DNA from 4 places in the Ningiella algicola genome. Region 1 is predicted to be linked to each of the others. Evidence: predicted binding sites of a transcription regulator. Region 1 holds the regulator's gene; each other region holds the start of a gene.
The links. Region 1 encodes sigma-54, which starts transcription at its own class of promoters, with help from an activator protein. Its sites were predicted from a motif close to GTTGGCACGNNNNTNGNNT; they were not measured.
Positions count from the first base shown of each region.

Region 2: the regulator sigma-54 is predicted to act here: its motif matches at 4,130-4,148, upstream of PN836_RS06000 (flagellar hook-length control protein FliK).
Region 3: the regulator sigma-54 is predicted to act here: its motif matches at 3,605-3,623, upstream of flgF (flagellar basal-body rod protein FlgF).
Region 4: the regulator sigma-54 is predicted to act here: its motif matches at 2,520-2,538, upstream of PN836_RS07630 (DUF1707 and DUF2154 domain-containing protein).

Region 1 is NZ_CP171821.2:3,947,158-3,955,310, reverse strand. Features, by position in the region: gene PN836_RS17175 (calcium/sodium antiporter) at 293-1,249, shown strand; gene PN836_RS17170 (KpsF/GutQ family sugar-phosphate isomerase) at 1,252-2,211, shown strand; gene kdsC (3-deoxy-manno-octulosonate-8-phosphatase KdsC) at 2,212-2,766, shown strand; gene lptC (LPS export ABC transporter periplasmic protein LptC) at 2,763-3,323, shown strand; gene lptA (lipopolysaccharide transport periplasmic protein LptA) at 3,292-3,987, shown strand; gene lptB (LPS export ABC transporter ATP-binding protein) at 3,984-4,712, shown strand; gene PN836_RS17145 (RNA polymerase factor sigma-54) at 4,782-6,302, shown strand; gene hpf (ribosome hibernation promoting factor) at 6,326-6,613, shown strand; gene ptsN (PTS IIA-like nitrogen regulatory protein PtsN) at 6,626-7,069, shown strand; gene rapZ (RNase adapter RapZ) at 7,148-8,041, shown strand; gene PN836_RS17125 (HPr family phosphocarrier protein) at 8,062-8,153, shown strand, end outside.
Region 2 is NZ_CP171821.2:1,335,496-1,343,648, reverse strand. Features, by position in the region: gene fliF (flagellar basal-body MS-ring/collar protein FliF) at 1-229, shown strand, start outside; gene fliG (flagellar motor switch protein FliG) at 252-1,301, shown strand; gene fliH (flagellar assembly protein FliH) at 1,304-2,098, shown strand; gene fliI (flagellar protein export ATPase FliI) at 2,079-3,431, shown strand; gene fliJ (flagellar export protein FliJ) at 3,437-3,892, shown strand; gene PN836_RS06000 (flagellar hook-length control protein FliK) at 4,234-6,627, shown strand; gene fliL (flagellar basal body-associated protein FliL) at 6,655-7,167, shown strand; gene fliM (flagellar motor switch protein FliM) at 7,205-8,153, shown strand, end outside.
Region 3 is NZ_CP171821.2:1,373,317-1,381,469, forward strand. Features, by position in the region: gene flgJ (flagellar assembly peptidoglycan hydrolase FlgJ) at 1-102, opposite strand, end outside; gene PN836_RS06140 (flagellar basal body P-ring protein FlgI) at 134-1,246, opposite strand; gene flgH (flagellar basal body L-ring protein FlgH) at 1,252-1,938, opposite strand; gene flgG (flagellar basal-body rod protein FlgG) at 1,949-2,737, opposite strand; gene flgF (flagellar basal-body rod protein FlgF) at 2,769-3,512, opposite strand; gene flgE (flagellar hook protein FlgE) at 3,908-5,293, opposite strand; gene flgD (flagellar hook assembly protein FlgD) at 5,304-5,996, opposite strand; gene flgC (flagellar basal body rod protein FlgC) at 6,059-6,481, opposite strand; gene flgB (flagellar basal body rod protein FlgB) at 6,481-6,927, opposite strand; gene PN836_RS06180 (CheR family methyltransferase) at 7,048-7,899, opposite strand; gene PN836_RS06185 (chemotaxis protein CheV) at 7,900-8,153, opposite strand, start outside.
Region 4 is NZ_CP171821.2:1,736,447-1,744,599, forward strand. Features, by position in the region: gene PN836_RS07620 (serine hydrolase) at 1-1,116, shown strand, start outside; gene PN836_RS07625 (hypothetical protein) at 1,120-2,403, shown strand; gene PN836_RS07630 (DUF1707 and DUF2154 domain-containing protein) at 2,615-3,268, shown strand; gene PN836_RS07635 (amidohydrolase) at 3,428-5,152, shown strand; gene PN836_RS07640 (sulfite exporter TauE/SafE family protein) at 5,567-6,385, shown strand; gene PN836_RS07645 (aminotransferase class I/II-fold pyridoxal phosphate-dependent enzyme) at 6,433-7,596, shown strand; gene PN836_RS07650 (TonB-dependent receptor plug domain-containing protein) at 7,839-8,153, shown strand, end outside.

The sequences.
Region 1 (8,153 bases):
TGAGCGCCTGCTCTAAATCCTTGTAATTATAGTCTTTACCTGCACACTAAGCGCAGTGATCATTAAATTTCCGTAAGGTCTTGGTATACCAGAGCAACAGTAACGAGAATTACGCGAGCCCCATAAGTAGGTATATTTTAGTCCTTTTCAAGGCGCGGTGCTGTATAAAAACTGTAAATAATGATCTATTTTGTTGTTATACCTTATTTGAAAACACATAATTGTGATTTCTTCACACCAAAACGTTACAATTTGCGTCAGTTTTCGCGCGGTTTTTCTATAGAAGAAGTTTGTGCTAATAAATTTAATTATTTTTGTTGTTGGACTTGTAGTCTTGAGTTGGAGTGCAGATAGATTCGTATACGGCGCATCTGCACTTGCGAAAAATATCGGCGTTTCTCCAATGATGATTGGGCTCACTATTGTTGCGATGGGAAGTTCAGCGCCTGAAATTGTGGTCGCAGCAACCGCTTCACTCTCGGGCAACAGTGATACAGCGGTAGGAAATGCGCTTGGTTCAAATATTACCAACATTGCTCTGGTATTAGGTATTACCGCCCTGATAAAGCCTTTACTGGTGTCATCCTCAACGCTAAAGCGTGAGCTACCAGTCATGCTGATCATATCCTTGCTCGCAGTCTATTTTATCGACGATAGTTTTTTATCTCGTATTGAAGGTATAGTACTCATCACCTTGTTCGTTTTAGTTATCGCAGGCATGGCGGTGCTGTCCTTCAAAGTCGATAAAGATGATCCACTCATATCTGAAACTGAAACCGAAATCCCTTCAGATGTGAGCACAGGTGTTGCCGTTTTATGGGTGATTGTGGGTTTAGTGTTATTGCCCTTAAGCGCAAATTTTTTAGTCGATTCTGCGGTAGAGATTGCTAGATATTTTGGTATTAGTGAATTGGTTATTGGGCTCACCATTATAGCAATTGGTACCAGTCTTCCTGAGTTAGCAGCCAGTATCGCTGGTGTTATGAAGGGTGAAGATGATTTAGCGCTAGGCAATATCATTGGCTCAAACATTTTTAATTTACTCGCCGTACTAGCAATGCCAGGTCTCATTAACCCTGGTATTCTTGACGAGAATGCAGCAAGTCGAGACGCACTTGTGATGCTCGGCTTGAGTGTGCTGTTATTTGTATTCTGCTTTAATATTCGTGGCACCCGAAAAATATCTCGCCTAGAGGGAGGGATATTTTTACTCATCTTTATCGCCTATCAAATCTGGCTGTTCGCATAGATATGACTTTTTTAAAATCTGCAAAAAGCACTTTTACGAATGAAATTCAGGCATTAATTGCGCTTAAAGATGCACTGGATGCTAGCTTTACTGACGCTTGCTCTACCTTACTCAAATGCGAAGGAAAAGTGGTTGTATCAGGCATGGGTAAATCTGGGCATATTGGAAACAAAATTGCCGCCACTTTAGCAAGCACAGGAACCCCCGCGTTTTTTATGCACCCAGGTGAAGCAAACCATGGGGACTTTGGGATGCTAAGCAAACATGACATTATGATTGCGATTTCAAATTCTGGCGAAACTAGCGAATTGATTGGATTGCTTCCTTCGGTCAAACGACTCGGCGTGCCAATAATCGCGATATCTAACAATGCCTCTAGCAGCTTAGCGAGGTTTTCAGACCATTTATTGTTATTAAACATTGAAAAAGAAGCTTGCTCACTGGGCCTTGCCCCAACCACCAGTACCACGGCCACTTTGGTCTTGGGCGATGCGCTCGCGCTGGCTTTGCTTGAGGCGAAAGGCTTTACCGCCGAAGATTTTGCATTTTCTCATCCAGGTGGTGCACTTGGAAGGCGACTGGTGCTCAGAGTAAGTGATATCATGGTGACAGGAAGCGAAGTACCCTATGTAGATGACACCGTTAGTCTTAGCAAGGCCTTATTGGAAATGTCGTCAAAAGGGCTGGGGATTACTGCAATCGCAAATAAAAAACAGCTCTTAGGCATTTTTACCGATGGCGACCTGCGCAGAGCATTCGACCAACAAGTGGATATTCACCAAACCATGATAAGAGAAGTAATGACGAAAGGGGGTGTCTCATTGCACCCTGACGACTTGGCCATTGATGCCCTTAACCTTATGCAAGAAAAACGCATTACCGCCATTATTGTCGTTGACAGCCAGCAAACGATTGTCGGAGCTATCAATATGCATATGTTGCTCAAAGCCGGGGTCGTGTAGATGTCTCAAGTCGACACGTTATACGGTCAAGTTTCACACTCAATATTCGACGCATGCAAACAGCTCAAATTGCTTGTTTTGGATGTAGATGGTGTTTTGTCAGATGGAATGCTCTACATGGGTAACAACCAAGAAGAACTAAAAACCTTCAACACCAAAGACGGGTATGGGGTAAAAGCATTAGTTAAGCTGGGCGTAGATGTAGCAGTGATCACAGGTCGACAATCAAATATTGTTGAGCAACGCATGACCGCACTGAACACAAAGTACATTATTCAAGGTGAAGAAAACAAGCAAGACGCCCTGGCGGCCCTGATGGAGCAAAACGGTTTGAGCGCAAATCATGTTGCCAGCATTGGAGATGACATGCCCGATATCGGCATGTTTGCACTTAGCGGTATCAAAGTCGCGGTGCAAGACGCTCATCCTTTCGTTAAAAACCAAGCTGACTATGTTACTCAACTTGCGGGCGGTAAAGGAGCGGTTCGCGAGTTTTGTGACATCGTGCTTCAAGCTAAAGGCGCGTTAGACAGTATCCACGGAGCCAGTCTTTGAACCGTATTGGCTATAGTATTGCAATCATCTTTACGGGTGTATTGTTACTCTATCTCCCTATTCTATTTGAGGAATCCTCTGAAGCCCCCGACGATGACGCAGGCTCTCCATTGGTGCCAAACTATCAAGCAGTTAATCTCAACAGTAAACTTTATGATGAGCAGGGCAATCTTGCCCACCAAGTCGCTGCCGATAAAATGGAGCACTATGAAGAATTGGGCTTCGCCGTATTTGATAACCCAGTGTATACACTCTATCTGGATAACGGTGAACCATGGCAGGTTACCGCAGCTGAAGGGACTTTATATGACAATAATCGCATTCAATTAGAAAAAGATGTGAAAATTGTGAATTTACGAACTGATGAGTATGTCCAACAAATTACCACCGAATTCATCGAAATTGATTTACAATCCAAAACATTGAGTTCCGACCAAGTTGTAAATATCAGTGGCGTCGATTACCACGTCACGAGTGTCGGAATACAAGGCGATTTAGCCAACCAACAATATGAGCTCAAAGAACATGTTCGAACACAATTTTTCCCGCGCCAATAGCTTTTTTCTAGCATGCTTTGCAGGTATCACTTGTCTGATGGGCGTTACCGCTGCAGCTTACGCGCAAACGGAAGAGTCTAACGCACAACCTCAAGTGCAGTCTCAAGAGCAAGTAGAAGAGTTATCAACAATCAGTACTGACTTCTCACTACCCGTTACTGTTGACTCAAGAGACCAAAGTATTGATGGTAAAAATAAGACGTCAATATTTATCGAAAATGTTGTGATTCGCCAGGGTAGTTTAGAACTTACCGCCGACAAAGTTGAAGTTGACGCATCACAAGGTAGTGGTCAGGAAATCATTATTGCAAGTGGCAAGCCAGCAAGCTATCGACAAAGAAAAGACGATGGTAGCTGGGTTAATGCAAGCGCTAATGAGATCATTTACAAAGTAGCTGCAAAAAGCCTTTCTCTGGATGGCGACGCGCTGATAATGCAAAATGAGGTTAGCGTGACCGGCGACTTAATCGTATTTGATATGACTAAAGAACAAATTCTGGCGTCAAGTGACGAAAATAGCCAAGAGGCCGTGAGAACAGTCATTAGCCCAGGTGCCTTTTCAACTGAAGAACTTGAGTCTAACGAAGACAGCACAGCTGACGACGATAAAAAGAAAAATGGCGATAAAGAAAAGAAAACCAATGAAGATGAGAATCCCCTGTGAGTAGCACCTTAAGCGCGCAACACTTGGCAAAATCATATAAGTCTCGGCAGGTTGTACGCGATGTCAGTATACAAGTGTCAACTGGTCAAATTGTGGGTCTGTTAGGACCAAACGGTGCGGGCAAAACGACCACCTTTTATATGATCGTTGGGCTTGTTCCGCTGGACGCTGGCTTGATTCAAATTGACCAACTCGATATTACCTTACTGCCAATGCATGAGCGTGCTCGTCACGGCATAGGTTATCTCCCTCAGGAAGCATCGATTTTCAGAAAACTCACCGTGTATGAAAATCTTATGGCCATATTGCAAACACGAAAAGAGTTGAACAAAGGCCAACAGGAGCAGCATGCAGATGAACTGCTAGATGACTTCAGTATCAATCACATAAGAAATAATTTGGGCATGAGTTTATCTGGTGGAGAGCGTCGCAGAGTCGAGATAGCGCGGGCTCTAGCGGCAAACCCCAAATTTATATTGCTTGATGAACCTTTTGCAGGTGTTGACCCAATCTCTGTTAATGATATAAAGAAGATCATATATCAGCTTAAAGAGCGTGGTATTGGCGTCTTAATCACAGACCACAACGTGAAAGAAACCTTAGACGTTTGCGAGTTAGCTTATATCGTCAGTCACGGCGAATTAATCGCATCGGGCAAGCCTGATGAGATACTAGCGAACCAAACCGTAAGAGACGTATATTTAGGCGAACAGTTTGCTCTTTAACTCGGTGCTAGACGTATACGTGAATGTGTATACGCTTGTACGTTAGTGCGAATTAACGAAAGGAAGTAGATGAAACCCTCGTTACAACTAAAGTTTAGTCAGCAGCTCACCATGACGCCGCAGCTTCAGCAGGCGATAAAACTCTTGCAGCTATCTACTTTAGATTTACAACAGGAAATCCAAGAGGCTTTAGAATCAAACCCCCTTCTTGAGATGACTGAGCAAGAGTTCTCAGATGGTGATGATTCACGAGGCGACGAATCCAAAAAAGAAAAGGCGTCAGAGTCAAATTCAGAACAAGACGCAAACTCTGCCTCTAGCGCCGAAACAGAAGTACTCTCTGGCAGTGACAATATGGATAGCCACGACGCGCTTGAAAAAGGTGATCTGCCGGATGACCTACCCCTTGATAGCTCTTGGGAGGAATATTTGGGCTCAAGCTCTGCGCCCATTAAAATGGTGGGCACTAATCCTGATGATGATTATGTGTTTCAAGGGGAAACGTCGGATAGCATTCAAGATCACCTCATGTGGCAAGTGGAACTCACGCACTTTTCAGAAATCGACCGCTCTATTGCCATCGCAATTATTGACTCGATTGATGAGTCGGGATATCTGACCACCAGCAGTGAAGATATTTTAGAAAGCATTGACAACGAAGAAGTTGAGCTTGACGAAGTCGAATGTGTACTCAAACGTGTGCAAATGTTTGATCCCCTAGGCGCAGGAGCTCGCTCTGTGCAAGAGTGTCTCAGCGTCCAGCTAGCGCAATTCGATAAAGACACGCCTTGGTTAGACGAAGCGAAAGCGATTATCAATGAATACTCCGATTTGCTAGCGAGTAAAGACTATCGCACGCTAATGCGAAAAACGAAGCTCAAAGAGGACGACCTTCGAGAGGTGATGCGCTTACTAAAAACGCTCAATCCTCGCCCAGGCAGTGCAATCTCCGCGAAGGAGCCTGAATATGTCATTCCTGACGTGAATGTATACAAAAAGAACGGTGTTTGGACGGTCGAATTAAATAACGATGCATTGCCTGCACTTTCAGTAAACGAAACCTATGCGAGCTTAGGAAAAACAACAAAAAACCCGAACGATTCTCAGTTTATTAAGTCACATTTACAAGAAGCAAAATGGTTTATCAAAAGCTTAGAGAGCCGCAACGAGACTTTACTCAAAGTCTCTCATTGTATTGTGTCACGGCAGCGAGAGTTTTTTGAAAAAGGCCCTGAGAAAATGGTGCCTATGGTGCTTAATGACGTAGCCGAAATGGTGGATATGCATGAATCAACTATTTCCCGCGTAACCACGCAAAAATATATGCATACGCCTCGCGGTATATTTGAATTAAAGTATTTCTTTTCTTCACATGTGGCAACCGAATCAGGCGAAAATTGTTCTTCTACTGCAATTAGAGCCTTAATTAAGAAGCTGGTTGCGGTAGAGCCAACAAGCAAGCCATTAAGTGATAGTAAAATTGCACAAATGCTCGCTGAACAAGGCATTCAGGTTGCTCGGCGAACCATTGCAAAATATCGGGAATCGTTAAACATTCCCCCATCCAACCAAAGAAAGAGTCTTATATAGACAGCAAAAAGAGGACCTAGCATATGCAAATTAATCTTACCGGTCATCACGTGGAAATTACCGATTCATTGCGAACTTACGTGGATACAAAATTTGAAAAGCTAGAGCGACACTTCGATCATATCAACAACGTGCACGTTATTTTGAATGTTGAAAAACTGAATCAAAAAGCAGAAGCCACTGTGCATCTCAATGGCGGAGAGGTATTCGCAAATTCTGAACACACCGATATGTACGCGGCCATCGATTCTCTTATTGATAAGCTTGACCGGCAAGTAATTAAGCACAAAGAGAAATTAAGACGACATTGAGCCTTCCTACCTATGATAATCAGCGACATTATCTCACTCGACCGAACACAGTGTTCGGTCGACTGTCATAGCAAAAAACGTATCTTTGAAGTCATCAGTGAAATTGCTGTCAAACAGAATCCCAGATTAAACCAAAGTGAAGTATTGAGCAGTTTGCTTAGCAGGGAAAAAATGGGGAGCACTGGCATCGGCAACGGCATTGCTATTCCGCATGGTCGCATCGATGGCATCAACCAGATTATGGCGATTATTGTCACCAGCGACGAACCCATAGAGTTTGACGCAATTGACAACAAACCTGTTGATATTTTCTTCGCGATATTGGTACCAAGCGAAGAAGCCGATACACACCTTAAAGCCCTATCAGGCATTGCCAGAAAACTCAGCGACAAAGATATCGTCAAAGCCATCAGAAAGGCAGAGGATAAAAAAGAAATCGTCAGTGCGCTTGCCTAGTTCACGTTGGGTCATTAAGCTTAAAGCTTTCTAAACTCTGTTTCATACGCTGTTTGTGCGTGCCCATAGGAGTAAGTTGTGAAGCTTTTAATTATTAGCGGTCGTTCCGGCTCGGGCAAATCCATTGCGCTTCGTGCACTGGAAGACTTAAGCTACTACTGTGTTGACAATATTCCCGTAAATCTGCTGCCTACCTTAACTCATGCCCTAGCTGACGAACACGAATTGGTTGCTGTGAGCATAGACGTGAGGAACATGCCAAAAGCAGAGCAGGAAATATCCGAGATTTTGGCATATCTGCCCGAATTTTGGGATATTACGATCATATTTTTAGACGCAAGTGATGACGTATTAATAAAACGATACAGCGAAACGCGCAGGCTACACCCTTTATTTAAATTGTCTAATTCGCTTACCGATGCTATCAACGCCGAACGCGAAATACTGATCCCCGTGGCAGAAAAAGCTGACTTAACCATCAATACCGATCAACTCTCTGTACATGATTTAGCAGAATTGATTCGAGAACGTGTTCTGGGCAAAAAAAGCACTGATTTAGTTATCTTGTTTGAGTCCTTTGGTTTTAAATATGGTTTACCCAAAGATGCTGACTATGTGTTTGATGTGCGCTTTTTACCAAATCCCCACTGGGACCCTGACCTACGCCCTTTAACCGGGCTCGACAGCCCTGTAGAGGTTTTTTTAGCAGGTCAACCGCTGGTGATGAAGTTCATATGGCAAGTACAAAACCTAATAACGACTTGGCTGCCTCATCTTGAAAGAAACAACCGAAGTTATGTTACCATTGCTATAGGGTGCACAGGTGGCCAGCATCGAAGTGTATTTGTTGCGCAATCACTATCTGAAACCTTCAAGGCCACACATGGTGATGTACAAGTGAAACATCGAGAACTAAAACTACATAAACCAACAGAACAAAAAAATGATGCCAAAGAAAGCTCTGAGCAATAATAAAAGAGTGACGCTTTAAGATGAGTGATGGTGCAAATGAAGGTTCACAAACGTTGTCGCGTTCAATAACCATCGTCAACAAACTTGGGCTGCATGCCAGAGCGGCAACTAA
Region 2 (8,153 bases), 2.1 Mb from region 1:
CGCAGTAGTGAGTGACGACGATATCGAACTTGACCTTGGTGACGAAACTATGGACATGTTGAGCGATGAATTTGATGAAGCCAAAGTAGGTTTTGCAGCAGACGGTTCGCTCACGCTACCGAACTTAAACAAAGATGAAGATGTGCTTAAGGTCGTGCGTGCCCTAGTTGCCAATGAACCCGAATTATCCGCGCAGGTCGTACGCGGCTGGTTATTAGAAGACGAATAGAAACACCGAATTAGAGAGAATCATGGCAGAAAATACAGCACTACAAACACAAGAAGAAGCGCCAAGCTATGATATTGGCAAGCTTGATGGCATTGAAAAAGCGTCTATCTTGTTATTGAGTTTGTCTGAAGACGACGCCGCGCAGATATTAAAGTTTATGCAGCCCAAGCAGGTTCAAGCTCTTGGCGCCGCGATGGCCGCGATGGATGATATGACGCAGTCAAAAATCAATGCAGTGCATAAGCACTTTATTGAAGAAATTCAAAACTACTCAACCATTGGATTTAAGAGCGAAGACTTTGTTCGCCGCACGCTGACTACGGCCTTAGGCGAAGATAAGGCAGCGCATTTACTTGACCAAATTCTTGCCGGTGCAGGCGCAAAAGGCCTCGAGTCGCTCAAGTGGATGGATTCGAAGCAAGTGGCAAACATTATTCGCAATGAACACCCTCAGATTCAAACCATCGTTATGTCGTATTTAGAGCCTGAGCAGTCTGCAGAAATTATGGCGCAATTCCCAGAAAAAGTTCGTTTAGACTTATTAATGCGTGTTGCCAACCTCGAAGAAGTACAACCGGCGGCGCTGCAAGAACTTAACGAAATTATGGAGAAACAGTTTGCGGGTCAAGCGGGTGCGCAAGCTGCGAAGATGGGCGGATTGAAATCTGCCGCTAATATCATGAACTACCTCGATACCAACATCGAAGCTCAGTTAATGGATGCCATCCGTGAGCAAGATGAAGAAATGTCTCAGCAAATTCAGGACTTGATGTTTGTATTCGACAATCTGATTGACGTTGACGATAGAGGTATTCAAGCAATTCTGCGTGAAGTGCAGCAAGAGTCACTTATGAAAGCGATTAAAGGCGCAGACGACGAGCTGAAAGAAAAAATTACGGGCAACATGTCAAAACGTGCTGCGGAAATGCTGCTTGATGACATGGAAGCAATGGGGCCGGTGCGGTTAAGCGAAGTTGAAACTGCACAGAAAGAGATCCTCTCAATAGCACGTCGCTTAGCCGACGCCGGTGAAGTCGTCCTAGGTGGCGGCGGTAGCGAAGAGTTTGTATAAGCATGAGTGAGCAAAACAGCACAACAGCTGATGCTAAACTTTGGGATTTGCCGCCTGTTGAAAGCGCACAGAGTAAAGGTGCTAAAGCGTTAAAGCGCACAACGGCGTTTAATAAGCCTTTTACGCAGTGGAAATACGAAGCGCCAGAGGTAGAGGAAGAAATTAAACCCCTGACTGCCGAAGATATCGAAGCAATTCGAAGCGCTGCGTTTGAGGAAGGTTTCGAAAGCGGCAAGCAAGAAGGATTTGAAAAAGGTCAAGAAGAAGGCCTTGAGCTTGGCAAAAAAGAGGGCTTTGAACAAGGGCAAAGCGAAGGATTTGAAGCCGGTAAAGCGCAGGCAGATGAAGCCGCAAAAGTTCAAATTGACGCGTTAGCATCAATCGTTGCCCAGCTACAACAGCCTCTAAAGCAAGTGAATGATGAAGTTAAACAAGAGCTTGTGATGTTGACAAAAGCGCTGGCAAGCGCAGTCTTGAAGGTAGAGCTTAGTCAGTCTAGCGACAGTCTTATGCAAATCATCAGTGAAAGTATTACGGCACTTCCGATTCAGGAGGCGCAGTATCAAATCATGCTGCACCCAGAAGATGTATTGCTTATTAATGAACGTCTTGCTAGCGACGAGGCAAACGAAAAAAATAATTGGCGTTTAGTGCCATGTGAAGAACAAGGGCGGGGCGGTTGCAAAGTACTTAGCCAAAATAATGCAGTAGATATGTCGATAGCAAAACGCTGCGAGGCGATATTTGATCAAATGTTGCAAGAGCAAGGATTGAGCGATGACCCTCGCGCTAGTTGAGCACCTGCAGTCAATTAGACGCTCTGTATCTGAGTCAACGCCTGTTGCATCGGGTAAACTCGTTCGCGGTGTGGGTTTAACCCTTGAAGCGGTAGGTTGTCAAATCCCAATAGGCGGGCGGTGCCGAGTCAAAACGGTGAGCGGAAAAGTAGAAGCTGAAGTTGTTGGCTTTGCCAATGACATTACCTTCTTAATGCCCGTAGAGTCCATCAGAGGGATTGTGCCTGGTTCCTTGGTAGAGCCCATTTCTCACGATGCTGGTTTAGGTGTTGGAGAGGCTTTATTGGGTCGCGTTATCGATGGTAACGGTGAGCCAATTGATGGCAAAGGGCCTATTCAGTTTGAAAAGCGAGCCTCTACGCAACCTTCACCAATCAACCCTCTACAACGTAAACCAGTGTCAGAGCCGTTGGATGTTGGGGTAAGAGCAATTAATTCAATGCTTACGGTTGGCAAAGGTCAGCGCATGGGGTTATTCGCTGGTAGCGGTGTTGGTAAAAGCGTATTGATGGGCATGATGACGCGCGGCACCAATGCTGATGTGGTGGTGGTGGGGCTAATTGGCGAAAGAGGCCGAGAAGTCAAAGAATTTATCGATGATATTCTTAGTGAAGAAGATAGGCAAAAAGCCGTAGTTGTTGCCGCTCCCGCAGACACCTCCCCGCTAATGCGCCTAAAAGGAAGCGAAACCGCTATAACCGTGGCTGAGTACTTTCGTGACCAAGGTAAAAACGTGTTATTGCTAATGGATTCTTTGACACGCTACGCCATGGCGCAGCGTGAAATTGCCCTTGCCGTAGGAGAGCCGCCAGCAACGAAAGGTTATCCGCCCTCAGTGTTTGCAAAACTGCCCGCATTAGTTGAGCGCGCAGGAAATGGCAGTCAATATCAAGGTTCTATTACCGCATTTTATACGGTGTTAACTGAAGGTGATGATTTGCAAGACCCAATTGCAGATTCTGCCCGTGCCATTCTCGATGGGCATATCGTTTTGTCGCGCGCACTGGCAGAATCCGGTCACTATCCTGCAATTGATATTGAAGCGTCCATTTCGCGCGTAATGCCACAAGTTGTCAGCGCTGAGCATGAACAAAATGCCAGAAGTATTAAACGTGTGTATTCCGCATACCAGCAAAATAAAGACCTAATTAACTTAGGCGCTTACGCAAAAGGCAGTGATGCCACTATCGATTTATCGATTGCCGCCGCGCCTGCCATAAATGCCTTTTTGCAACAAAGCACCAAACAAATTGTGAGTTTTGAACAAGGAGGTGAAGCCTTGCAAACACTTGGTAAAGGCTTAAATGCAGCCTCACAAGGTCAGAGTCAATAAAACAGATGGCGAGTGTAAAACAACTTCAGCTAGTTTTGGGAATTGAAAAAGATAAAGAAGACAAGTTGCAAAGCGATTTTCAAGCAGCCAAGCAGCATCTTTTTGAGCATCAACAAAAACTCACCGCACTTGAGCAGTATCGTTTGGATTACTTAAACGTGATTAAACAAAAAGCCAGCGAAGGCCTGGGTGCTACAGCGCTTATACAGCATCAAAGCTTCGTCGGTAAACTCGATAAAGCCTGCGAGCAACAGGTAAACATGATTAATCAAGCAACGCTGGTCGTGGATCAGCGCAAACGCTTGTACTTCGAACAACAAGCTAAATCACAAGCCATTTCTAAACTCATCGACAAACGCAGCCAACAACAATCGATTATTGAGGCTAAGCAAGAGCAAAAACTATTCGATGAGCTGTCGGGCCTAGCGCATTTAAAACAAAGCCTGTCTAAGTTAACCTGAATCCTGTTTAAGAAACGGCGCTCAGCACCGCTAGAATTGCGAATTACTGCGTTGCAAAAGCCAGCAATAGAATAACTATTACGTGACTTTTGCGCCTTGTCTTTCACAATTCTAGCAGCACTGAGTGTAAAAATTAATTTAAGTATGTGAAACAAGCGCTTGCACCATTTCTTAAACAGGATTCAGGTTAAGTTATAAGCCCGCTTGTCCCCAAGGTTTACATTCGCGTGTAATTAAATTGGTACGCCAATTGCAAAATCCTCTTTATGCTTCACTGTTAAATTAAAAAAGATCAATATTTACAGTGGTTTATAAATTATAAAGACTAGGACAATATTGTTATGATGCAACAATTTGCCACTCCATCATCAAAATCTGCCGTAAGCAGTTTGCCGTTTGACATGGTCAAGCCTGCTGTATCAGAACACAGCGGTCAGAGCGCCCAAGCAGCAAATGGATATGAGGACCGTCGAAGTGCATTCGAGCGCGCGATTGCTGACGCAGAGAATGGTGCTTTTGCGCAATCAAGCGCTGCGCGTCCTAGTATGAGAGAAGGTAGCAAAGAGGATTCAGGTCGATTTCGTAGTGATGACAATATTGCCTACACGCAACCTGTTGAGCACGGCAATCAAGAAAACGACAAGGGAGTTGATAGTAAAAGTGCAACAGATGATCACTCTAAAGATTTAATGCGAACTGCCACTTATAATGAGCCTGTAAGTGAGGCTGCATTAAATGAGGCAACAACTGAAGCATCGAATGGAAAAAGCTCATCTAGCGCCGACCTAAATGCTGCCGCCGAGACAGATGGCGAACAGGTTCTGTCTGATGCGCAAATTTTGGAGCAGACGATTGAACGAGATTCCCCTTTGGAGGAGGCCAATATTGATAATTTTCCCGCTACCCCAGAGGAGCAAGCTTTCAAGCGAACTAGCGCTCACTCAGACGAAGTTGAATTTCTAGCAGAGCAAGCTAACAAGGTGCTTAACCAAGACGACTTTTTTTCTGATGTAAAAGCGCTGAATGAACAATCCAATGAAATTTCCGAAGGCGTGAGCGAAGATGAGCAAGGCTTTAGCCCAATTAGCATTCATTCAGACACCGTTGAATTGCTTGCTAAACACGCTAACAAAGAGTTCAACTACGTCGACTTTGTTTCTGATGTAAAAGCGCTGAATGAACAATCCAGTGAAATTTCCGAAGGCGTGAGCGAAGATGAGCAAGCTAAAGACTTAATTAGCATTAGTTTGACAGAAGACGAACTTCAGATAATTCTGGATGCGCAGAAAGCGGGCGTTAGTCTTTATGATATTTTTGCCCAAGATGAGCTTGCTCAGGAGCAGCTAGACAAACTAACTGCAGCCATTACAAAAATGTTAAACCAGTTTCACGAACAAAATACTAAAGCAGGTGAAACAGATAACAATAATGCGCTTTCTGAGGAAAGCCTAGCGCTGGATAAAGCACTACTTGAGAACATGTTGCACAGCTCAAATCCGACTGACGATTCAGAACAAGCATTGAATGCTTCAATAGAGCAGGCAGCGGCAAAAGACTTGGAACATATAGGAAAGACGCTGGATGCACAAAATCAGCAAATACTGAGTGAGTCTGAAGCTAAGGCCTCAAGCGACTTAAACAATGGTAAATCACTACAGGCGCAAGATGTTCAATTAAATGATATTGCGCAAAGAGGCGAAACCGCAATTTCTGATGAGGTTCTTGATGTTGCGCAGACACGACAAACAGATGAAGAGGCTCTGAGCAATTCTGCTAACGCACAAAGTAGCGGAAAAATGCCAGTAGACGCTCAAATAAACGTGAAGGCGCCTAACGAACAAGACATGCTCAAGCAGCTTGCATTGTTGGACGAGCGCTCACAAACAAATACGATTGAAAACATTAAGTCTCGGGTTGAAAAGTTTGCGGCCGATTTAGGAGCGCAGCAAAAAGGCAGTGAGTTTGTTGCTGCCATGCAATCTGGGCTAAAAGAATTCAAAGAACAACTGCAAAGCGGCCGTGAACCCGGTATTGATTTAAAGTCACTGGTTTCTGACGCACTTGCGCAAGCTAATGTCGAAATTCCACCGCAACAGACCAGTAAAGTTGACAGTGCGCTAGCCCAGTTTAGCAATATCCTGGGACTGGCAAACTCTGTTTCTCAGTCTGTACAAAGCCAGCAAAACCAGATGTTTACGCTAAACGAAGTCAGCTTGATAAAAGAATCTGCCTCATTGAACACAGAAGGTACGAAACTTGCTCAGGCCACAGTAAACAATTTGGATAAAGCGGTAAATATCTTTAAACCAGATGGGCAGCAGCAACTAGCTGAAAAAGTGAGATGGATGGTCAATGGTCGCAATCCTGCGGCAGAGATTCGACTTGACCCACCTGAGCTAGGAGCAATGCAGATACGCGTTAATCTAAATGGTGATGCAGCATCCGTGAATTTTAGCGTGCAATCGATGCAGGCAAAAGAAGCCTTAGATCAAGCGCTTCCAAAATTGCGCGAAATGCTCCAGGAACAAGGTATTGAACTTGGACAATCATCTGTTCAGCAAGACAGCAATGGTGGTTCACAAGCGAATGATGAAGGTGAACTAGCCAGAGATGGCTCTTCTGGTAGTCGAGCTTCTGAAACAAGTTCAGAGCAAGCTATGGAAGATGCTACAGGCTCCGTCATTGAGCAAAGAGTTGCTGGTAGCGCCTTGGGTGGCATTGACTACTTTGTGTAAGTACAAATTGAGAACATAGGAAAAAACATGGCAGAGGCAGATTTAGAAGCGCCAGCGGGTGAAAAGAAAAAGAGCAAAATGATGTTAATCATCATCGCTGTAGTCGTGCTCTTGGCAGGCTCTGCAGGTGCATATTTTTTCCTATTCTCATCTGATGCATCAGATGAGGTGAGTGTACAAGATGGCGCTGCATCAGAGTCAGAAATGGCGACCAACACAGGTGGGGCAGTGTATGTTGGTATGCCACGGCCGTTTCAATTTAATGCGCCTGGCACAACTCGCGAGCGAATTGTTCAAATTGACGTGCAGTTGATGGTACGCGGCAGTGAAAACGAAGAGCGTGCAAAGCGTCATATTCCAATGATTGAGGGAACCTTGCTTCGCGTATTTAGTGCGTCAAATGCAGATGACTTAGTGACTGAAGGTGGCAAAGCGGAATTAAGAAGCAAATCCACTGCGCAGGTAAGACAAGTTATGAATGATCTCGAACAAAATCCGGTGATTGAAGAAGTATTGTTTACCGGTTTTGTGATTCAGTAGCAGAATTTGCAATATATCCAATGAATAGAGAAGCCAAGTGAGCGATTTATTATCACAAGACGAAATTGACGCGCTACTCCATGGTGTAGACGACGTTGAAGAAGAGCAAGTCGATGAAATTGAAAACGACGGCTCGGCGCTGGAATACGATTTTTCGTCTCAAGACCGAATTGTACGCGGTCGAATGCCAACCTTGGAAATAGTCAACGAACGATTTGCAAGGCATATGCGCATAAGCTTATTTAACATGATGCGTCGCAGTGCAGAAGTGTCGATTAATGGCATTCAAATGATCAAGTTTGGTGAGTATATCCACACCCTTTTTGTGCCAACCAGTCTTAACATGGTTAGATTTAGACCGTTAAAAGGCACCGGTCTTATTACTATGGAAGCCCGCTTAGTGTTTATCATGGTGGATAATTTCTTTGGCGGAGACGGTCGCTACCATGCGAAAATTGAGGGTAGAGAATTTACCCCCACCGAACGTCGCATTATTCAAATGCTGCTTAAACTGATCTTTGAGGATTATAAAGAAGCGTGGGCGCCAGTGATGGACGTGTCGTTTGAGTATTTAGATTCGGAAGTCAACCCAGCAATGGCGAACATTGTATCGCCAACGGAAGTGGTGGTTATCAGCTCATTTCATATCGAGCTTGACGGCGGCGGCGGTGATTTCCACGTGTCGCTACCTTACTCTATGCTTGAACCGATACGAGATACCTTGGACGCGGGTGTACAAACTGACAAAGAAGATACCGACTTCAGATGGAGTAAAGCACTGCGCGACGAGATTATGGACGTTGAGGTAGATTTAAGCACGCATTTCTTAGATGTAGAAGTGACCTTAGAACAGCTAATGAATTACGAAGAAGGCGATATTATTCCGATTCATATGCCAGAAACGGTAACCGTTTCGATTGAAGATTTGCCTTCATTTAGAGCCAAAATGGGTCGTTCTCGTGATGCTCTAGCCCTGCAAATAACCA
Region 3 (8,153 bases), 2.2 Mb from region 1:
ATCACCAGATTTAGCGGCAGCACGAAGAGAATCCAAACCTTGGAGGTCGTGCACAGAGCGCGACATCTCGAGTTTTGACTTCATGTTTGCTGATAAATCCATATTCACGATCTACACCCTTTCTTTGCTGTCACTAAATAACGATTAGTTCGCCCTGCAAGGCACCGGCCTGCCGCAAAGCTTCTAATATCGCCATCAAGTCACCAGGCGCTGCACCAATTTCATTTACCGCTCGAACTAGCTGGTCAAGCGTTACGCCTGGGTCGAACTTGAACATGCGGCTATCGTCCAGCTCTACATCAATAATAGACTGAGGCACAATCGCTGTTTCACCGCCACCAAATGCATTGGGCTGTGCCACGAGAGGGTCTTCTGAAATAGTGACGGTTAATCCACCGTGGGTAATGGCAGCGGGCATTAAACGCACATCTTGTCCGATTACGATTGTGCCCGTACGGCTATTTACGACAATGCGCGCAGGTGCAGCAGCCGGTTCAAATTCAAAGTTTTCAATAGTCGCTAAAAAACCGACTCGTTGAGCAACATCTCGCGGGGCTTGCACCTTGACTGAAGCTGCATCCATGGGGGATGCAATCGCATATCCCATGCTCGGGTCAGCACCTAATCGATTGTTGATTTCATCTGCCATAGCTTGAGCGGTACTAAAATCGGGACTGTGCAGATTGAGTGTCAAAAAGTCGTTTTGCATCAAACCGCTTGGCACCTCTCTCTCCACTAAGGCACCATTGGCGATGGTACCTACGGTAGGTGTGTTGCTGACAATGCGAGAACCGTCATTACCTTGCACACCGAAACCTGAGACAACAAGTGAGCCTTGAGCCACTGCGTAAACCTCACCGTCTAAACCCTTCAAGAATGTCTGTAGTAAGGTCCCGCCGTGTAAACTTTCTGCTTCACCCATTGACGATACAGTGACATCAATTCGTTGACCTGGCTTTGTAAATGCTGGAAGTTCTGCATGCACAGCGACCGCAGCTACATTTCTGATCATTGGACGCGTATTCGAGTCTAAGCTGATGCCAAAGTTGGTCAACATGGTACGAAAAGACTGCTCTGTAAATGGACTCTGCTCACCTGTACCCGGTAAACCAACGACTAAGCCATAACCCACCAACTGGTTCGCTCTTACGCCTTGTATGCTAGCTAAATCTTTGATGCGCTGGCCGGAAAATGCAGGCGCTGAGCTGACAAGCGCTAAGCACGTGATAAATAAGTAAGTAAGCATTTTCATTAGAGCGGCCACCATGTGGAAGAGAAGAACTGCGTGAGCCAGCCCTTTTCTTGAGCGCGGGCAAAACTGCCGGTGCCGCTATATTGAATGCGAGCGTTGGCGATTTTTGTCGATTCGATTTCGTTTTCAGGTGAAATATCCGCCGGACGCACAACGCCAGTCAAACGAATATATTCGTCACCATTATTCAAGGTGAGCCACTTTTCGCCGCGGATAACTAAATTATTATTTGGCAAAACGTCTAACACGGTTACCGAAATGTTGCCTTGTAAAGAATTACTCTGGCGAGCCTGCGCGTCTCCCGCAAAATCATTGCTCGAATCAACCCCCAGTTGAATCGCCTCATTGCCGATACGAATTGCATTACCACCAAGCCCCAACATCGGTTGCAAGTCTACATTCGACTCGCGCGAAGTTTGCGTGTTTGCACTTTTGGTTGCTGCGGTATTTTCTCTTAGCGTTACGGTAATAATATCACCCACGCGACGCGCTGTGACATCGCTGTACAAGCTATTGGCGAGTGATGCGGTGAACAAACTGCCGTCATGGACAATTTCATCGCGTTTTTGTACGGGGACCGGCGGCGCATAAAATGGGTCGTTTGCGCTTACCGTTTCTTGCACAGTTGATTTGCACGCACTGACGCTGGCCAGTATTAACAATATTGGAATGAGACGAATAATCATCTTAAGCCTCTTAAAGCTGTTGAATAACTTGACCAAGCATTTGGTCAACCGATGAAATCACTTTTGAGTTCATCTCGTACAAGCGCTGAGACTCAATTAAGTTAACCAGCTCTTCTGTTACATTCACATTGGAAGTTTCAAGCGTACCTTGGGCAAGCGTCCCTAAACCTTGCAAACCGGGAACGCCTTGCACAGGCGCACCAGATACGGCCGTTTCGGCATACAGATTTTGGCCTAGAGGCTGGAGGCCAGCCGGGTTAATAAAATCGGCAATGTTAATCTGTCCCAACACCTGAGGCTCAGCTTGTCCGCGCAGCTGAGCGGACACTTCACCGTCTTGAGATATTGTGACTTGTTGCGCATCTGGTGGTAGGGTAATCACTGGCTGAAGCACAAAACCCGCTCCGGGTGTCACCATTTGCCCCTGATCGTTTAAGGTAAACTGACCGTTTCGCGTATACGAAAGACTGCCATCAGGCATTTGAATCTCAAAAAATCCTCTGCCTTGAATCGACATATCTAAGGCATTTTCAGTCGTTAGCAAGTTACCTTGAGTATGCGTTTTCTGAGTGGCAACCACTTTGGAACCCGCACCCAACATCAAACCGGAGGGTAACTCGGTATCTGCTGAGCTTCGACCGCCAGGTTGATTAATGTTCTGATACAGTAAATCTTCGAAAACTGCGCGGTCTTTTTTAAATCCTACGGTGCTCGCATTTGCCAAGTTATTTGAAACAACCGCAACATCTGTTTGTGCGGCATCTAGGCCTGTTTTACTTATCCAAAGAGCTGGATGCATAGTGTGTACCTCTTGAAAAATTAAGCACTAATTAAAATATGCGCATCATCATGTTGCCGCGCATGGACAATTCGTCGGCCTTACTCATAAGCTTGACCTGCATTTCGTAGTGACGCTGCAAACTTATCATCTGCACCATTTCATCGACTGCATTGACATTGGAGCCTTCCAACATGCCGGAACGAACGCCCACGGTGTTATCTTGCTGAGCAAAGCCGCCATTTTTAAGCTCAAAAAGGCCGTCTTCTCTTCGTTTAACATCATTTAATTCTGGATTGACAAGCTTTAAGCGCCCCACTTCTTCAATGGCATTTTGTGGCGCACCTTGAAGCTGAGTGGTGATGGTTCCATCACCTGCAATGGTCACGTTTTGAATGGGTATAGGCAGGAAAACCGGACCGTTTTCTCCGAGTACTAAATTGCCTTTAGCGTCTTGGAGAGCACCCTCCGCGGTCATCGTGAAATTACCATTTCGCGTGAAGGCTTCACCACCTTCTGGCGTTTGTACGCTAAACCAACCTTCACCTTGAATAGCAACATCCAATGGACGGTCGGTTGTGATCATCGCGCCGCTATCGTAATTATTGCTTGGACTCTCAGTCATACTAAAAATACGGGACGGCAAACCCTCGCCGTATGCTGGCATGGCACGCGCTTGCTCAAGCTGGGCTTTAAAGCCATTCGTTTGGGCATTAGCCAGGTTGTTGGCTCTCACGCCAGTAGCCAGTAAGTCTTGATTGGCGCCGCTAGCGGCGATGTAGAGTAACTTGTCCATCAATACTTCCTTAATTCACTCATGTAGCATGCAAAACGAATGCTGTATGTAAACGGTCAAATTTGACGTTTATAGAAATCTTATAAGGGAGTAAGCAAGGAAAATGCCAAAGCGGATAAAAGAGAGTTGCTCTCTATCCGCTTTGGGTGTTTTTACGATATAAGGTAGGTGTTTAGTTAACCCGAACTCTGGATAAGAGACAGCGCTCAGCAGCCCTAATGGCGCGGATTACTGCGTTATAAAAGTGAGCAATAGAATCACTATTACGTCACTTTTATGCCTTGTCCTCCACGCCATTAGGACTACTGAGTCTAACAATCTGAAATCTCAGCACTTTTTATATTCCTGCACTGCCTCTTATCCAGAGTTCGGGTTAGTTAGTTTTTAACTGCCGACTATCGAATATTCAAAATAGTCTGATTCAACTGGTTATTCACTTCAAGCGCTCGTGAGTTTGCCTGAAAGTTACGCTGAGCAATAATCATATCGATAAGTTCAGTCGTCAAATTTACGTTGGCTTGTTCAAGCGCTGACGAATTAATGTCACCAAAAGTACCTGTGGTGGCTTCACCGGCAAGTGCTTCGCCCGACAATATACTCTCTTTCCACTGAGTACCCGATTGCTGCGTTAAGCCCTGTTCATTTGCAAAGCGAACTAGCGCCACACGCACAATGGGTTCTGAGGTACCGTTTGAAAAGGTTGCTCTGACTAGGCCGTCAGGGCCAATGTCAATGCCGGTTAGTCGCCCAACGGGTAAACCATTTTGCTCAAGTGAGGTTACTTCAAACGCAGATGCGAACTGAGTAGGCTCATTTGGATTGGCGCCAACGGGGTCTAAGTTAAAGTCAATTGCAATTTGTTGGGTTGCATCTGAACCATTTGAAAGTATATCGCCACCCAGCGCTTCGGTCACAATTTTTAAGTCTAACTGCGGGTTTCCGTCGGCAGATTCAATGCCAATAAAATCACCACCCTCGCTAAATTGCAATTTTGCAGCCGATACTGCAAAACCAGAATCCGTGCCAACAGAGTTCACTGCAGTAGCGGGGTCTGAGTCAGTGCCGTCAGAATTAGTGATATCAACCAATTGGTCATCGACTGCCGCTGCGACATACCATTCATTTACCGCAGCAGGATCGTTGTCTTTCAAGAAGTAATAGGTCATTACATGGCTATCGCCCAATGAATCATACACTGTGACCGACGTAGCCGCGTTGTAGGTCAAGGGGTCACTTGGGTCAAACTGTGCTGGATTCTTTGTTTGGTCACCGGCGGGTAAGTTAAACCGTACATCAACTTCTGATGTGCTTTGTGGTGAACCAGATGAGTCAGGGATGCGAACTGGCACAGTCGTACTCAACGCTACCGAAGCAGAGGTTCCATCAGGATTGACCGGAAAGCCCAAAAGATTGTCACCATTTGAGTTAACTACAAAGTTATTATTATCAAGCTTAAACTGCCCTGCTCGTGTAAACGAGAAGTCGCGTGATGTAATTTCAGGAATTGTTGCAAAGAATCCGTTGCCGGTGATAGCCAAATCTAGCGCATTGTTAGTAAAGCTTAAGCTACCTTGAGAAAACTGCTGAGAAACTTCTTGTGTTAATGCACCGTCACCTACTTTTGTTTTACCAGAAGCAAGTAATGAAGCCGCATACACGTCACCAAACTCTGCACGCGACTCTTTAAAGCCGACGGTGTTGACGTTGGCGATGTTGTTCGCCGTGGTATCTAGGTCTTTTTGTGACGCAGAAACGCCGCTTAAAGCTATATTAAAAGACATGTATGTTCTCCTATGAATTACCGATTTGAATGACGTCGTCTAGCTTGATGCTAACGTCACCGTCTAAATTAAGCACTACACCTTGACCCGCGTTGGTTAAGCTAACGCTGTCAACGTGTCTATTGATGGCGGTAGGAAGCGCTTGAGCTTCTCCAAATACGTTTCCTTGCACCTGAACTGCATAATTGCCAGGTGGCAATGGATTGCCGTTTTGGTCAGTACCGTCCCAGTTAAATTCGATATTGCCTGCTGCTTGCGTACCCACATCCATAGTGCGAACCACTTCACCCGCACCGTTATAAATGCTGATTTGCGTGTCTTGGGATGTATTTTCGTTAATAATGACACCGCTGAAGCCAGTGCCCTCTGCATCTTTATAACCCACGTTACCCGTCACCAATACTTCTTGGCCAATTAACCCCGAGGCTTGCAGCGCCTGGTTCGAAGTCATTGATGCGGCAAAGCTAGTAAACTGCTCGTTCAATTGAGTGATGCCTTCTGCAGTACTAAATGATGTCATTTGCGCAACCATTTGATCATTATCAACAGGCTTAGTTGGATCCTGATTGGCCAACTGCTCAGTAAGCAAAGCAAAAAAGTCTTCTTGCTTAAGCGTTTGCTCAGTGCCATCGGCAATGGGAACTTCGGGCTCCGTGTTCCAATACAAGTCTCGATTAAGGCCTTGCTGCTCTAATACATTCATGAAAATATTCCTCTATACGACGCTGATTAAATGATTGTCGTAAGTGTTAATACCCTAAGTGATTACTGACCTTGACCAAGCTGCAATACACGACGGAAAATTTGTTTGGTGGTATCGGCCACCTGCACGTTTGTTTCGTATGCTTTAGATGCTGACATCATATCTGCCATCTCCTGAACGATGTTTACATTCGATTTGTAGATATAGCCATTCTCATCTGCCATCGGATTGCCGGGTGCATACTCAATTTGCAAAGGTTTATCGCTTTCAACAATGCCTTTTACCTGCACGCCAACACCCTTGGTTTGGTCTGCCGAGGCTTGATCAAGCGCCGCGGCAAATACCGGGTGCCGTGCGCGATAAGTATCTTCATAACTGCTGCTCACACTGTTCGCGTTGGCGATATTACTTGCGGTTGTATTGAGGCGGACACCTTCTGCCGACATGCCAGTTGTGGCAATATTCATTACATTAAATAAACTCATTATTGTCCTCCGCTACTTAGTGCTTTTTTCATGCCGCTGAACTTGCCGTTAAGTAACATTAAGCTCGCTTGGTATCGCATACCGTTTTCTAGAAAGGCGTTTCGCTCTTGCTGCACGTCAACGGTATTTCCGTCGCCTGTGTCTGGTTGAAGTGGCACTCTGTAGTCCACATCAAAACGTGGAGCGCCGCCGCCTGTCATATGTTTACTGTTTGTCGTCACCATGCCTGAACTTGCCACCGACAATTTATTACTAGTAGATGCTGTGCTATTTAAACCCGAAGTGCCCATGGCTTGCTTCATCGCATCTTGAAAATTTATATCGCGGGCTTTGTAACCCGGTGTATTAGCGTTCGCTAAATTCCCAGCAATGATTTCCATTTTGTCAGATCGCACTTTCAGTGCGTTGTGGTGAAATCCTGCTAAGCGGTCTAAGTTAATGGCCATAACGTATACCTAATTGCTTAAATGACTGTCATGTCAAAAACAGAGCAAGTGCTATGCCAAGGAGATAAAAAAGAAGAAATTTAGAGTTTTTTAAAACGGGGGGAATACAGTTAGCTGACGCTAAGCCTTTGAATAATATAGGCCTTGCTCACATTTTTTAAGCCTTAAATGCTGTTCTGCGCCATTGATGGACTCAGAAGCACCCAATAGAAGCGCACCCTCATTATGAAGTAAAGCGGAAATTTTTTGCAGTATGTTTGCCTTGCGTTCTGCCTCAAAGTAAATCAGTACATTTCTGCAAAAAACAATATCGAAGCTTCCAAGATGTGCAATGCTGTCGAGCAAGTTAAGTTTTTTGAAAGTCACGCGGCTGCGAATAGCAGCGCTAATACATGCCTTATTGCTTACTCCACTTTCAAAGTATCGTTGTAGCATTTGTGTGGGTAGGCCACGATTGATTGCAAGCTCGTCATACTCACCTTGCTTTGCAAAATCCAACACTTGCTGAGATACGTCACTTGCGACAATTTCAACCCCATTGGCAAAGGCTGTGGGATACTGCCTTTGGAATTCTGCAATCACCATTGCGATTGAGTATGGCTCCTGTCCAAATGAACATGCACTGCTCCATATACGTAACTTGTTCTTTTGCGAAGCTAAGTTTGGCAGCAAATGTTTTGCAAGAATTTGATAGGGGTACTCGTCTCTAAACCAAAAGGTTTCATTGGTTGTCATCGCTTCTAGCGCGCCAGTGCTAACATTAGGATTTTGTTGGGATACGACTTGATCAATGAAGATATTGATATCCTCATACGAAAAATCTCGCATGACTTTAGATAAGCGGCTCGATACTAAGTATTGCTTATTCACACCTAAAGTAATACCAAGTCGAGCCTCTAAAAATCGAGCGAACTTGTCGTATTGCGCCGCAGAAAGTAAAGTTTTACTCTGTGACGGTCTTGGCTTTGTCACTCAAAGTTTGCCTTTTAGGTCAGTCTGAAGCCACTTTTGTACCGAAGAGGCAAGCTCATCTGGATGAAATTTGGCAATAAAATCATCTGCGCCAACCTTTGTTACCATGGCTTGATTGAATACGCCGCTTAAAGATGTGTGCAAAACAACATGCAGTCTGGAAAGCTCTGGTGTGTTCTTAATTTCGGCTGTGAGCGTATAACCATCCATTTCAGGCATTTCTATATCCGACACAATAATTCCGACTTTATCCG
Region 4 (8,153 bases), 2.2 Mb from region 1:
GATAGTATGATTTGGCCGGAACCCAGTGGGTTCTCTCGCAAAGAGGTTGTGTCTAAGCTTAAGCACTTCACGCCTGCTAATCAATTTAGAGCGCGCTACGCCTATAGCAACGTTCTTTACATCACCGCAGGCGAATTAATTGAGGCGGTTACTGATGAGTCTTTCGATGAGTTTATAAATGACCGCTTGTTCAAGCCTTTGGATATGGCTTGCTACGCTGGACAGATGCCTGAAGCTGCGGTTGTTAACAGCGCTAAACCTTATGGGCACAATGAGGCGCGTGGCATTTACGCCATTCCTCGCAATGCAATTTACGGAGATGCGCTGATGTCAGCTGCTGCGGGTGGAATGGTCTGCAACGCTCAGGATATGGCAAAATGGATTCAAGCGCTGTTATCACAAAGCAATTTGCCGTTTTCTGAATCGCAACTTGATAATATGTGGCGAAGTGAAACCATCCTGGGCGTCTCCGAAACAGATACCGACTGGGACGGCACACATTTTAGAACCTATGGATTGGGCTGGCGAATCTCCAACTATGGTAGATACAAGCTTGTTTCGCACACCGGCACACTATCCGGCTATCAAGCCTATGTTGCTTTGCTGCCCGAATTAAATCTTGGCGCGGTTGTGCTGAATAATGGTTCAAATTACGGCGCTCGCGGCGCAGTTATGCAAACAATATTAAAAATGTTTGTTGATGATGATCCCAAAGACTGGATACGTGAATATCAATCCTATCAGAAAGAGAGAGAAGAGGCTTACTTAGCGCGCGCACGCGAACCTGAACCTCTGCTTGAGATGACGCTGTCGTTAGACGACATCATTGGTGAATATAATGATGCATGGTTTGGAGCGGTAAGTATCAAAAAATCCGACCAAGGTGTACGTTTCATCTCTTCTCGAATGACAACACTTAGAGGAACGCTTGAACCTTTCCAAGAGCGAAGCTTCAAAGTGGTGTGGGATAATCAAAACGCCGCATCAGATGCCTTCTTGCATTTTGATGCCGATGTTTTACGTAACATCAAAGGATTTACAATGCATCCGTTCACGGTCAGCGAACGCGAAAATCATGCGTGGCGAGACATGCGCTTTGTTAAGCAAACTGATTAGAGCATGTTTACATTGAAATGCACTAAGATAAAAGTAGCTTTGCCGTTTGCTTTAATATTAATTCTCACCAGCTTAATAGGATGTAAGGACTCAAAGCATGAGGTCTTTGATAACGTTGATGCAAATAGCGAACAAGTGAGTAACGAAAGGCCCCCAGAAGTACCGGTAAGTTATTTTAAACCGCCATTATTGAAACAGCTCCCGCTTGTCATAGATGAAACAGGTGAAATGATATGGGGGGCAGCCACAGCAGACGTCGACGGCAACTTATTTTTTGCGGTTTCGTCTTATCAGCAAGATAATAACAGTGCCTCTTTGCTGAAATACATTCCTGACTCTGCCCTGACCATTCCTCGTTCAGATGTCATTACTCAACTTGCCAGTGAAGGCAATCTTGATGACGATATTATTCAAGATAGGATCCAAGGCAATATGGCGATGGCAGAGGATGGCTATTTGTATTTTGTGAGCATGGACTATAAGACGGAGACTCGCGAGAAGCAGTCACTCTATGGTGGCCGTCTGTGGCGCAAGTTACCCCAATCAACCAATTGGGATTTAGTGCTCAACTCAGATGCATCTCTGGCGACTGTCCATACACATGGACAATTTGTATATACGCTTGGACACTGGGGACATGTACTGTATCAATACAATACACAAACCCAGCGAAGTACCAACATACCCGTAGGTTCTGTGCCAGGACATTACTCTCGTGACTTTCTGGTCGATGCAAGTGGCAGTATATTTGTTCCGCGTATAGAAAAATTACAGGATGGAGAAATCAATGCTGTACTCGTTGAAATCGACGAGTCTTTAGGCGTTGCGGATTTTCATCCGCTGAACCATTACTGGAATGGCGATGGATTTGGCAATCATGGGATTGTTTCGCAAACCCTTATGGAGAACGGTGAATTATACTTTGTCACCTCCGGTGGCTACTTATACAAAATCACGCAAAACGAAGTTGGCCGGAACGTCGTACACGAATTAGGCTTATTCGATACACAGCAAACCAATATGTATATCTCTGCCCTGTATTCGCCAGATAACAACAGTTTATTGGTAGGATTGGGGCGCAGTAAAGAACACGATGAGTATCGCTGGTTTATAAGAGAGTTGAATACGCAAACGACGGTAAGTTATCCCATTGTAGAGATGCCCAAACAGAGCTTATTGCTATATGGCGCCGGTAAAAATGAGCAAGGCCTCCCTCTCATTGTGGGTGGAGATAAGCGCGGCACGGATACCTATAGAGCCGTCGCGTATGAGATAGAATATCAATAAACCTGAATAAGGCGCGCTTGTCGGTAAAAAATGGTCAGATTTGCTACTATTTGGTTTGCTAGTAAAATCATGACTGCATTTAGTCAACTAAGACACTGATATTAAAACGCTTTTTATTTGGCATATAGCGTGCTTATTAAGCATATGCCAAGATCTGGAAATGGCTGAATTTGCAAATTTAACAACGCTGACGAATGCGAAAGGAAACCCCATGCCAGTAAAATTAGAAGACCGCCCTATCGAGCAAGTCAAAGAAGAAGTCATTGACGTACTTGTACATAATTACAGCCGTGGATACATCTCTGCAGACGCGTTTGAGCGCAGGCTCGACGTCGTCATAGAATCCGAATCTACCGTGGCAATGAAAGCTGAAGTTGAGGATTTAGAAGCCCTTCCGGATGACTTCATCAGCGAGTCAAAAGAAAAACAATTTGCACCACAATATGCTGAAGAATCTGCCGAAGAAAGCGACATACTGGTGAATGTTATGGGAGGTTCAGATCTAAGAGGCTCTTGGGTAGTGCCTAAAAAAATCACTAGCGTGAGCATTATGGGTGGCGCAACGCTAGATTTTAGCGATGCACAATTTTCATCGCCTAACACGACCATATACTCCGTCGCTATTATGGGCGGTGACACTATTTACGTACCTGAAAATGTAAATGTAGTATGCAAAGCCTTTTGCTTAATGGGCGGAATTAGCAATAAAGCACCATCAATGGGCGGCAGAAATGCGCCTACCATTACAATAAAAGGGTTTATGCTTATGGGTGGTTCAAATATTAAGCTTAAACACACAATTAAGGAAAAATTCATAGCCTTTGCGAATCAGATCAAGGCAACGTTTGAGAGTGGTAAAACATAAGGTCATAGTTAAACCAGATGTTCGATGGAATAAGCTTATTACTGCTTTTCGTAAGAATGTTTAATGGATAGGTTGTTTGGAGTGGCGTACAGAAAAACTAGTGCTATTGTCTAAAGAAATTACTCAGCGTTTATGCTACAAATAAATAAAAGTGTATCAATGGTAGAGAACTCTAAAGTGTATAATCGCGTTCACTTTTTACTTGTCTTGTGCTTGTTTATCAGCAGCCCAACAAGTGCTGAAAATAAAAATATCGCATCAAGCCAAAGCTGTCAAAAAGCGGACTTTGCGATTTACAACACCACCGTATACACCGTTGACGAGCGAATGCCCAAAGCAGAAGCGGTGGCCGTTTTAGGTAATAAAATTGTCTTTGTAGGCTCCAATACGGCGCTTTTATCTTCAGTCTGCAAAGACACAGAGCTGATGGATATGGCTGGCAATTATGTTTATCCGGGCTTTAGCGATAGTCACCAACATGTTGAAGGTGTGGGTGAACGTCCAAAGACCCTAAGCTTGTTTTCATATAGCTCTTTAAAAGATACGGTAGCTGCAATCGAAGATTTCGCACAACAGGTTCCCGTTGGTCACTGGGTGCAAGGTCGTGGCTGGATTGAGCGGGAATGGACTGACGAACAGCGCTTCTTGAATAAGTGGGACGTTGATCATTTCACAGCCGATAAGCCCCTTTTTATGCCACGCGCAGACGGCGTTTCTGCCTTGGTGAATTCGAAAGCCCTTGCACTGGCTGGTATTGACAAGAATACGCCAGACCCCGAAGGCGGCAAGTTCGAACGCGACGAAAAGGGTGAAGCCACTGGCTACGTTCTTGCCACCGCAATGGAAATCTTTCGTAAGCTCATACCTCCAAAGACGCGAGAATATAAAAAACATAGCCTAATACAGGGAATGGCAATAAACGCCAAACAAGGCTGGACCGCAACGCAAGATGCGGGGATGCCTTTTGTCAATATTGAGCTGATGAAAGAAATTCAAGCCCAGGGCAATATGTCGACAAGAATTTATGCCGCCGCAAATGTGCAAGAGTCAGAAAAGATGTTTGCGCATGGCAGCTACGTAAGCGACGATCATATGTTCGAAGTGCGAGGCATAAAAGTCTACATAGACGGGACACTTGGATCACGTGGTGCAGCTTTACTTCAAAACTACGCCGATGCAAACCATCGGGGCTTTATGAATCGAACCAGCAAAAACGATCTAGACCCTATATTGCGACAAGCTTTGCGAGAAGGCATCCAAATCCAAACACATGTGATTGGCGATAGAGCGGTCCGCTCTTTACTCAACTGGTATGAAGCAGCCTTCAATGATGTCTCATACGAAGAGCGAGCAGTTAAGGACCCGCGCTGGCGTCTTGAGCATGTGCAAATTATTACTCCTGAAGACCAACAGAAAATGATTACATTGGGTGTTATCCCCTCAATGCAGCCAAGCCACGGAATTGGCGACCTAAACTTTGCGCTTGCTAGGCTCGGTTTAAAACGTTTGGAGCATGCTTACCCATGGCAAAAGCTGATCGAGCAAGGTTCAATAATACTTGGGGGTTCTGACGCTCCCGTTGAATTAGGCGATCCACGCATTGAGTTTTACGCCGCAGTTGCGCGCAAGCGCCTCGACGGAACAAGTGGGCGAGGCTGGCATCCTGAAAGCGCAGTCAGCCGCGAGGATGCCTTAAAGATGTTTACTATATGGCCCGCTTATGGCGCATTTCAAGAAAACATCCGCGGCTCAATCGAAGTGGGGAAATTGGCAGATTTTACGATTATGGATACTGACTGGTTACATGCTTCAGAAGAGAAAATTCTGTCAAGCGAAAATCAAATGACAATAGTAGGCGGGAAGATTACTTATCAAAAAGGCTAAGGCCTGTCGATCTTTTCTGTATGAAGTCATTCGTAAAAACATTCTGCATCACAAAGGCGCAAAATCTAAGGGACAAACCACCAAAGTAGTGCAAGTTGCAGCTAAGCAAAAAAAGTACGTAGTCTTGAGCACATTAACAATCCAGCCGTCGCAATTTAACTTAAACTTTAGAAAATAAGTATGCGAGATTCTTATCCTATTGTTTTCATTATTAAATTACGCTCTCAAAAAAACTCAAATAGCAAAGTAGATTAAACTAAAAACAGTTACCTACCCAAGATTTGGCAACGCCTGTTTACATCGTTCAATTACTTTAAACAGCGGGCACAGTTATTGCTCATTCTTTAACCACACATGCTGAATTTACACACTCACTTTTGAAGGCTAGATGCCTAAACACATGTCTGGGACTCGATGGATATCGATATTGTGCTTTTTGTCATTACCCTATGCTGCGCTGGCGCTGTAGCGGGGTTAATGGCGGGACTGTTTGGGATTGGTGGCGGTTTTGTCGTCGTCCCCGCCCTATTGGCAGTGTTACCGTTTTATACGAGTGACACTGATCAATTAATGAAAGTGGCAATAGGTACCTCTTTAGCATCTATCGTTATATCAAGCGCGCGTTCGGTGCAGGCTCATAATAAAAAAGGTGCGGTGGATTTTAATGTGCTGAAGTCTTGGGCCTTGTGGTTAATTATAGGCGTGACAATAGGACTTTTCATTGCATCCATAGTTAACAGCACTACATTAATTCTCATTTTCTCCGTGGGTGTTTTGGGATTTGCGTTGTTTTTTTTATGCCCCAAACTCTTTTCGTTTAGTTCTCCCGATTGGAGCATGCCCTCAGGCCCACTAAAAGTTTCACTCGCTTCCTTTTTGGGTGGATTCTCAGCGTTGCTGGGAATAGGCGGTGGAACCATCACCGTCATCACAATGGTGACTTGCAACCGAAGCGTTCATCAAGCCGTGGCAACCGCAGCAGGTGTCGGTTTTATTATCGGAGTGCCCGGCGCAATTGGATTTTTATTGATGGGTCATAATAGCGTTGGCTTACCTTTTGGCACATTTGGATATGTCAATTTGCCAGGGCTGCTCGCCATCAGCATAGGGAGCTTAGTTACTGCGCCGCTCGGGGCCAAATTGGCACACCTCATTGAAGAAAGATTATTGAAAAGACTGTTTGGAATATATCTGCTAAGCGTATCGCTTATGATGTATTTAAAAACCATATGACAAAGCTTACTTGGCCTGGCCTATTCTGATAGAAATGGAGAACTACAATGTCTAACACTCAGTTTGATCGACGTGATTTTATAAAAACAGCGCTTGCTGGTTCAGCTGCAGTCAGTTTGGCGTCGCTTGCTATACCTGCTATGGCTAGACAAGAAGCACATTCTTCTGCACTGCATTACGGTCCAATGCCTGGCATTGCGAAGCTAGATGCCAACGAAAACCCGTATGGTCCAAGCAAGGCTGCACTTAGCGCTATTATGAAAGCAAGCCAACAAGGGGGTGCCTATTATGCCTATGAAACAGGTCTAAGGCTTATTGACATGATTGCTGAACGCTACTCATTGAAACCAGAGAACGTTACCCTTAGCTCTGGTTCAAGCGGCGTACTAACTTCTGCGGCTCTTTATGCGTCTCAAACAGGCAAAATACTAGGACCAGATTTATTTTGGGATACCACTGCACTAGCACCCCACAATCAGGGAAAAGCAGATATTTTGCGCCTGCCCAAAACAAACGACTTAGCTATCGACTTGGACGCATTTTATGAAGCCATTACTGATGAAGTTTCAATGGTTCAAGTCACAAATCCCAATAATCCAACGGGACGTGCTCTTGATCCTGTTCAGTTAGAAAAGTTTTGCATAAAAGCTTCAAAGAAATGCTTGGTTTTAGTCGACGAGGCATACAACGAATTAACCGATATGCCAGAAAAGCACTCAATGATTCACTTGATCAATAAAGGCCACAATATTGCGGTAGGGCGCACCTTCTCAAAAATATATGGGCTGGCAGGCATGCGAGTAGGCTATTTATTATCGAGCGCCGACAACATTGAAAAAATTAGCAAATTTGGTATGGGCGGATACGCAATGAACCAAGCCGGACTTGCAGCAGCTATTGCATCCTTTGATGATAATGCTTTCCTAACATTCTCCAAAGAGAAGATAGAACAAGGCAGAGAAATGGTAATGAGCGCAGTCAAAGCCAACGGCCTCTCTGCGCTGCCCTCAACGACAAGCTTTGTTTTTGTGAATCTTGGCGATGTTAATGCAGACAAGTTTAGAGCAGAAATGAAAGCGCAGAACGTTATGATACGGGGCGTTTACAGGGATTACCTTAGTTGGTCGCGAGTGAGCATGGGGAAAATTGAGGATGTACAAAAATACGTAAATGCTCTACCTAGAGCGCTTGATACTCTGAGAAATACCTAGTGATTAGCTGATATCTGTAGCCTAAATCAAGCGCTGTCTATCTTGATTGTCATTATTGGTGCGATGTGCTGAAGTGTGTCGCACAAAACCGGTGCAAAAACATATACTTAGAATTACATAGAACTCTAAACCATTGATACTATTGGTCTTTCTACTTGGCACTAGTTTTGAATATTAAACACGACTCGCCAAAAATAATATTTACCACATTTCTCGTCATAAGGGAGAAGGCCGTGAAACACATGCTCAATGAAAACACCATAACCACGAAAAAAAGTGCGATTTATGCTGCTTGTGCTTTAGCACTCGCATCAATGTCACCCATTTACGTTAATGCTCAAGAAGAGGATGGTGCTGAAGACCAAGAGACACCAGAGAACATTATTGTTACGGGTACGCGTATGACCAACCGTTCAGCCGCTGACTCACCCGTTCCGGTTGATGTCATAAGTGGTGAAGAGTTTCGCCAAAACGCCTCTGCAGACGTTCAAGATATGCTAAGAACCTCGGTTCCCTCATTCGATATAAATACCCAACCGATAAGTGATGCTGCGACC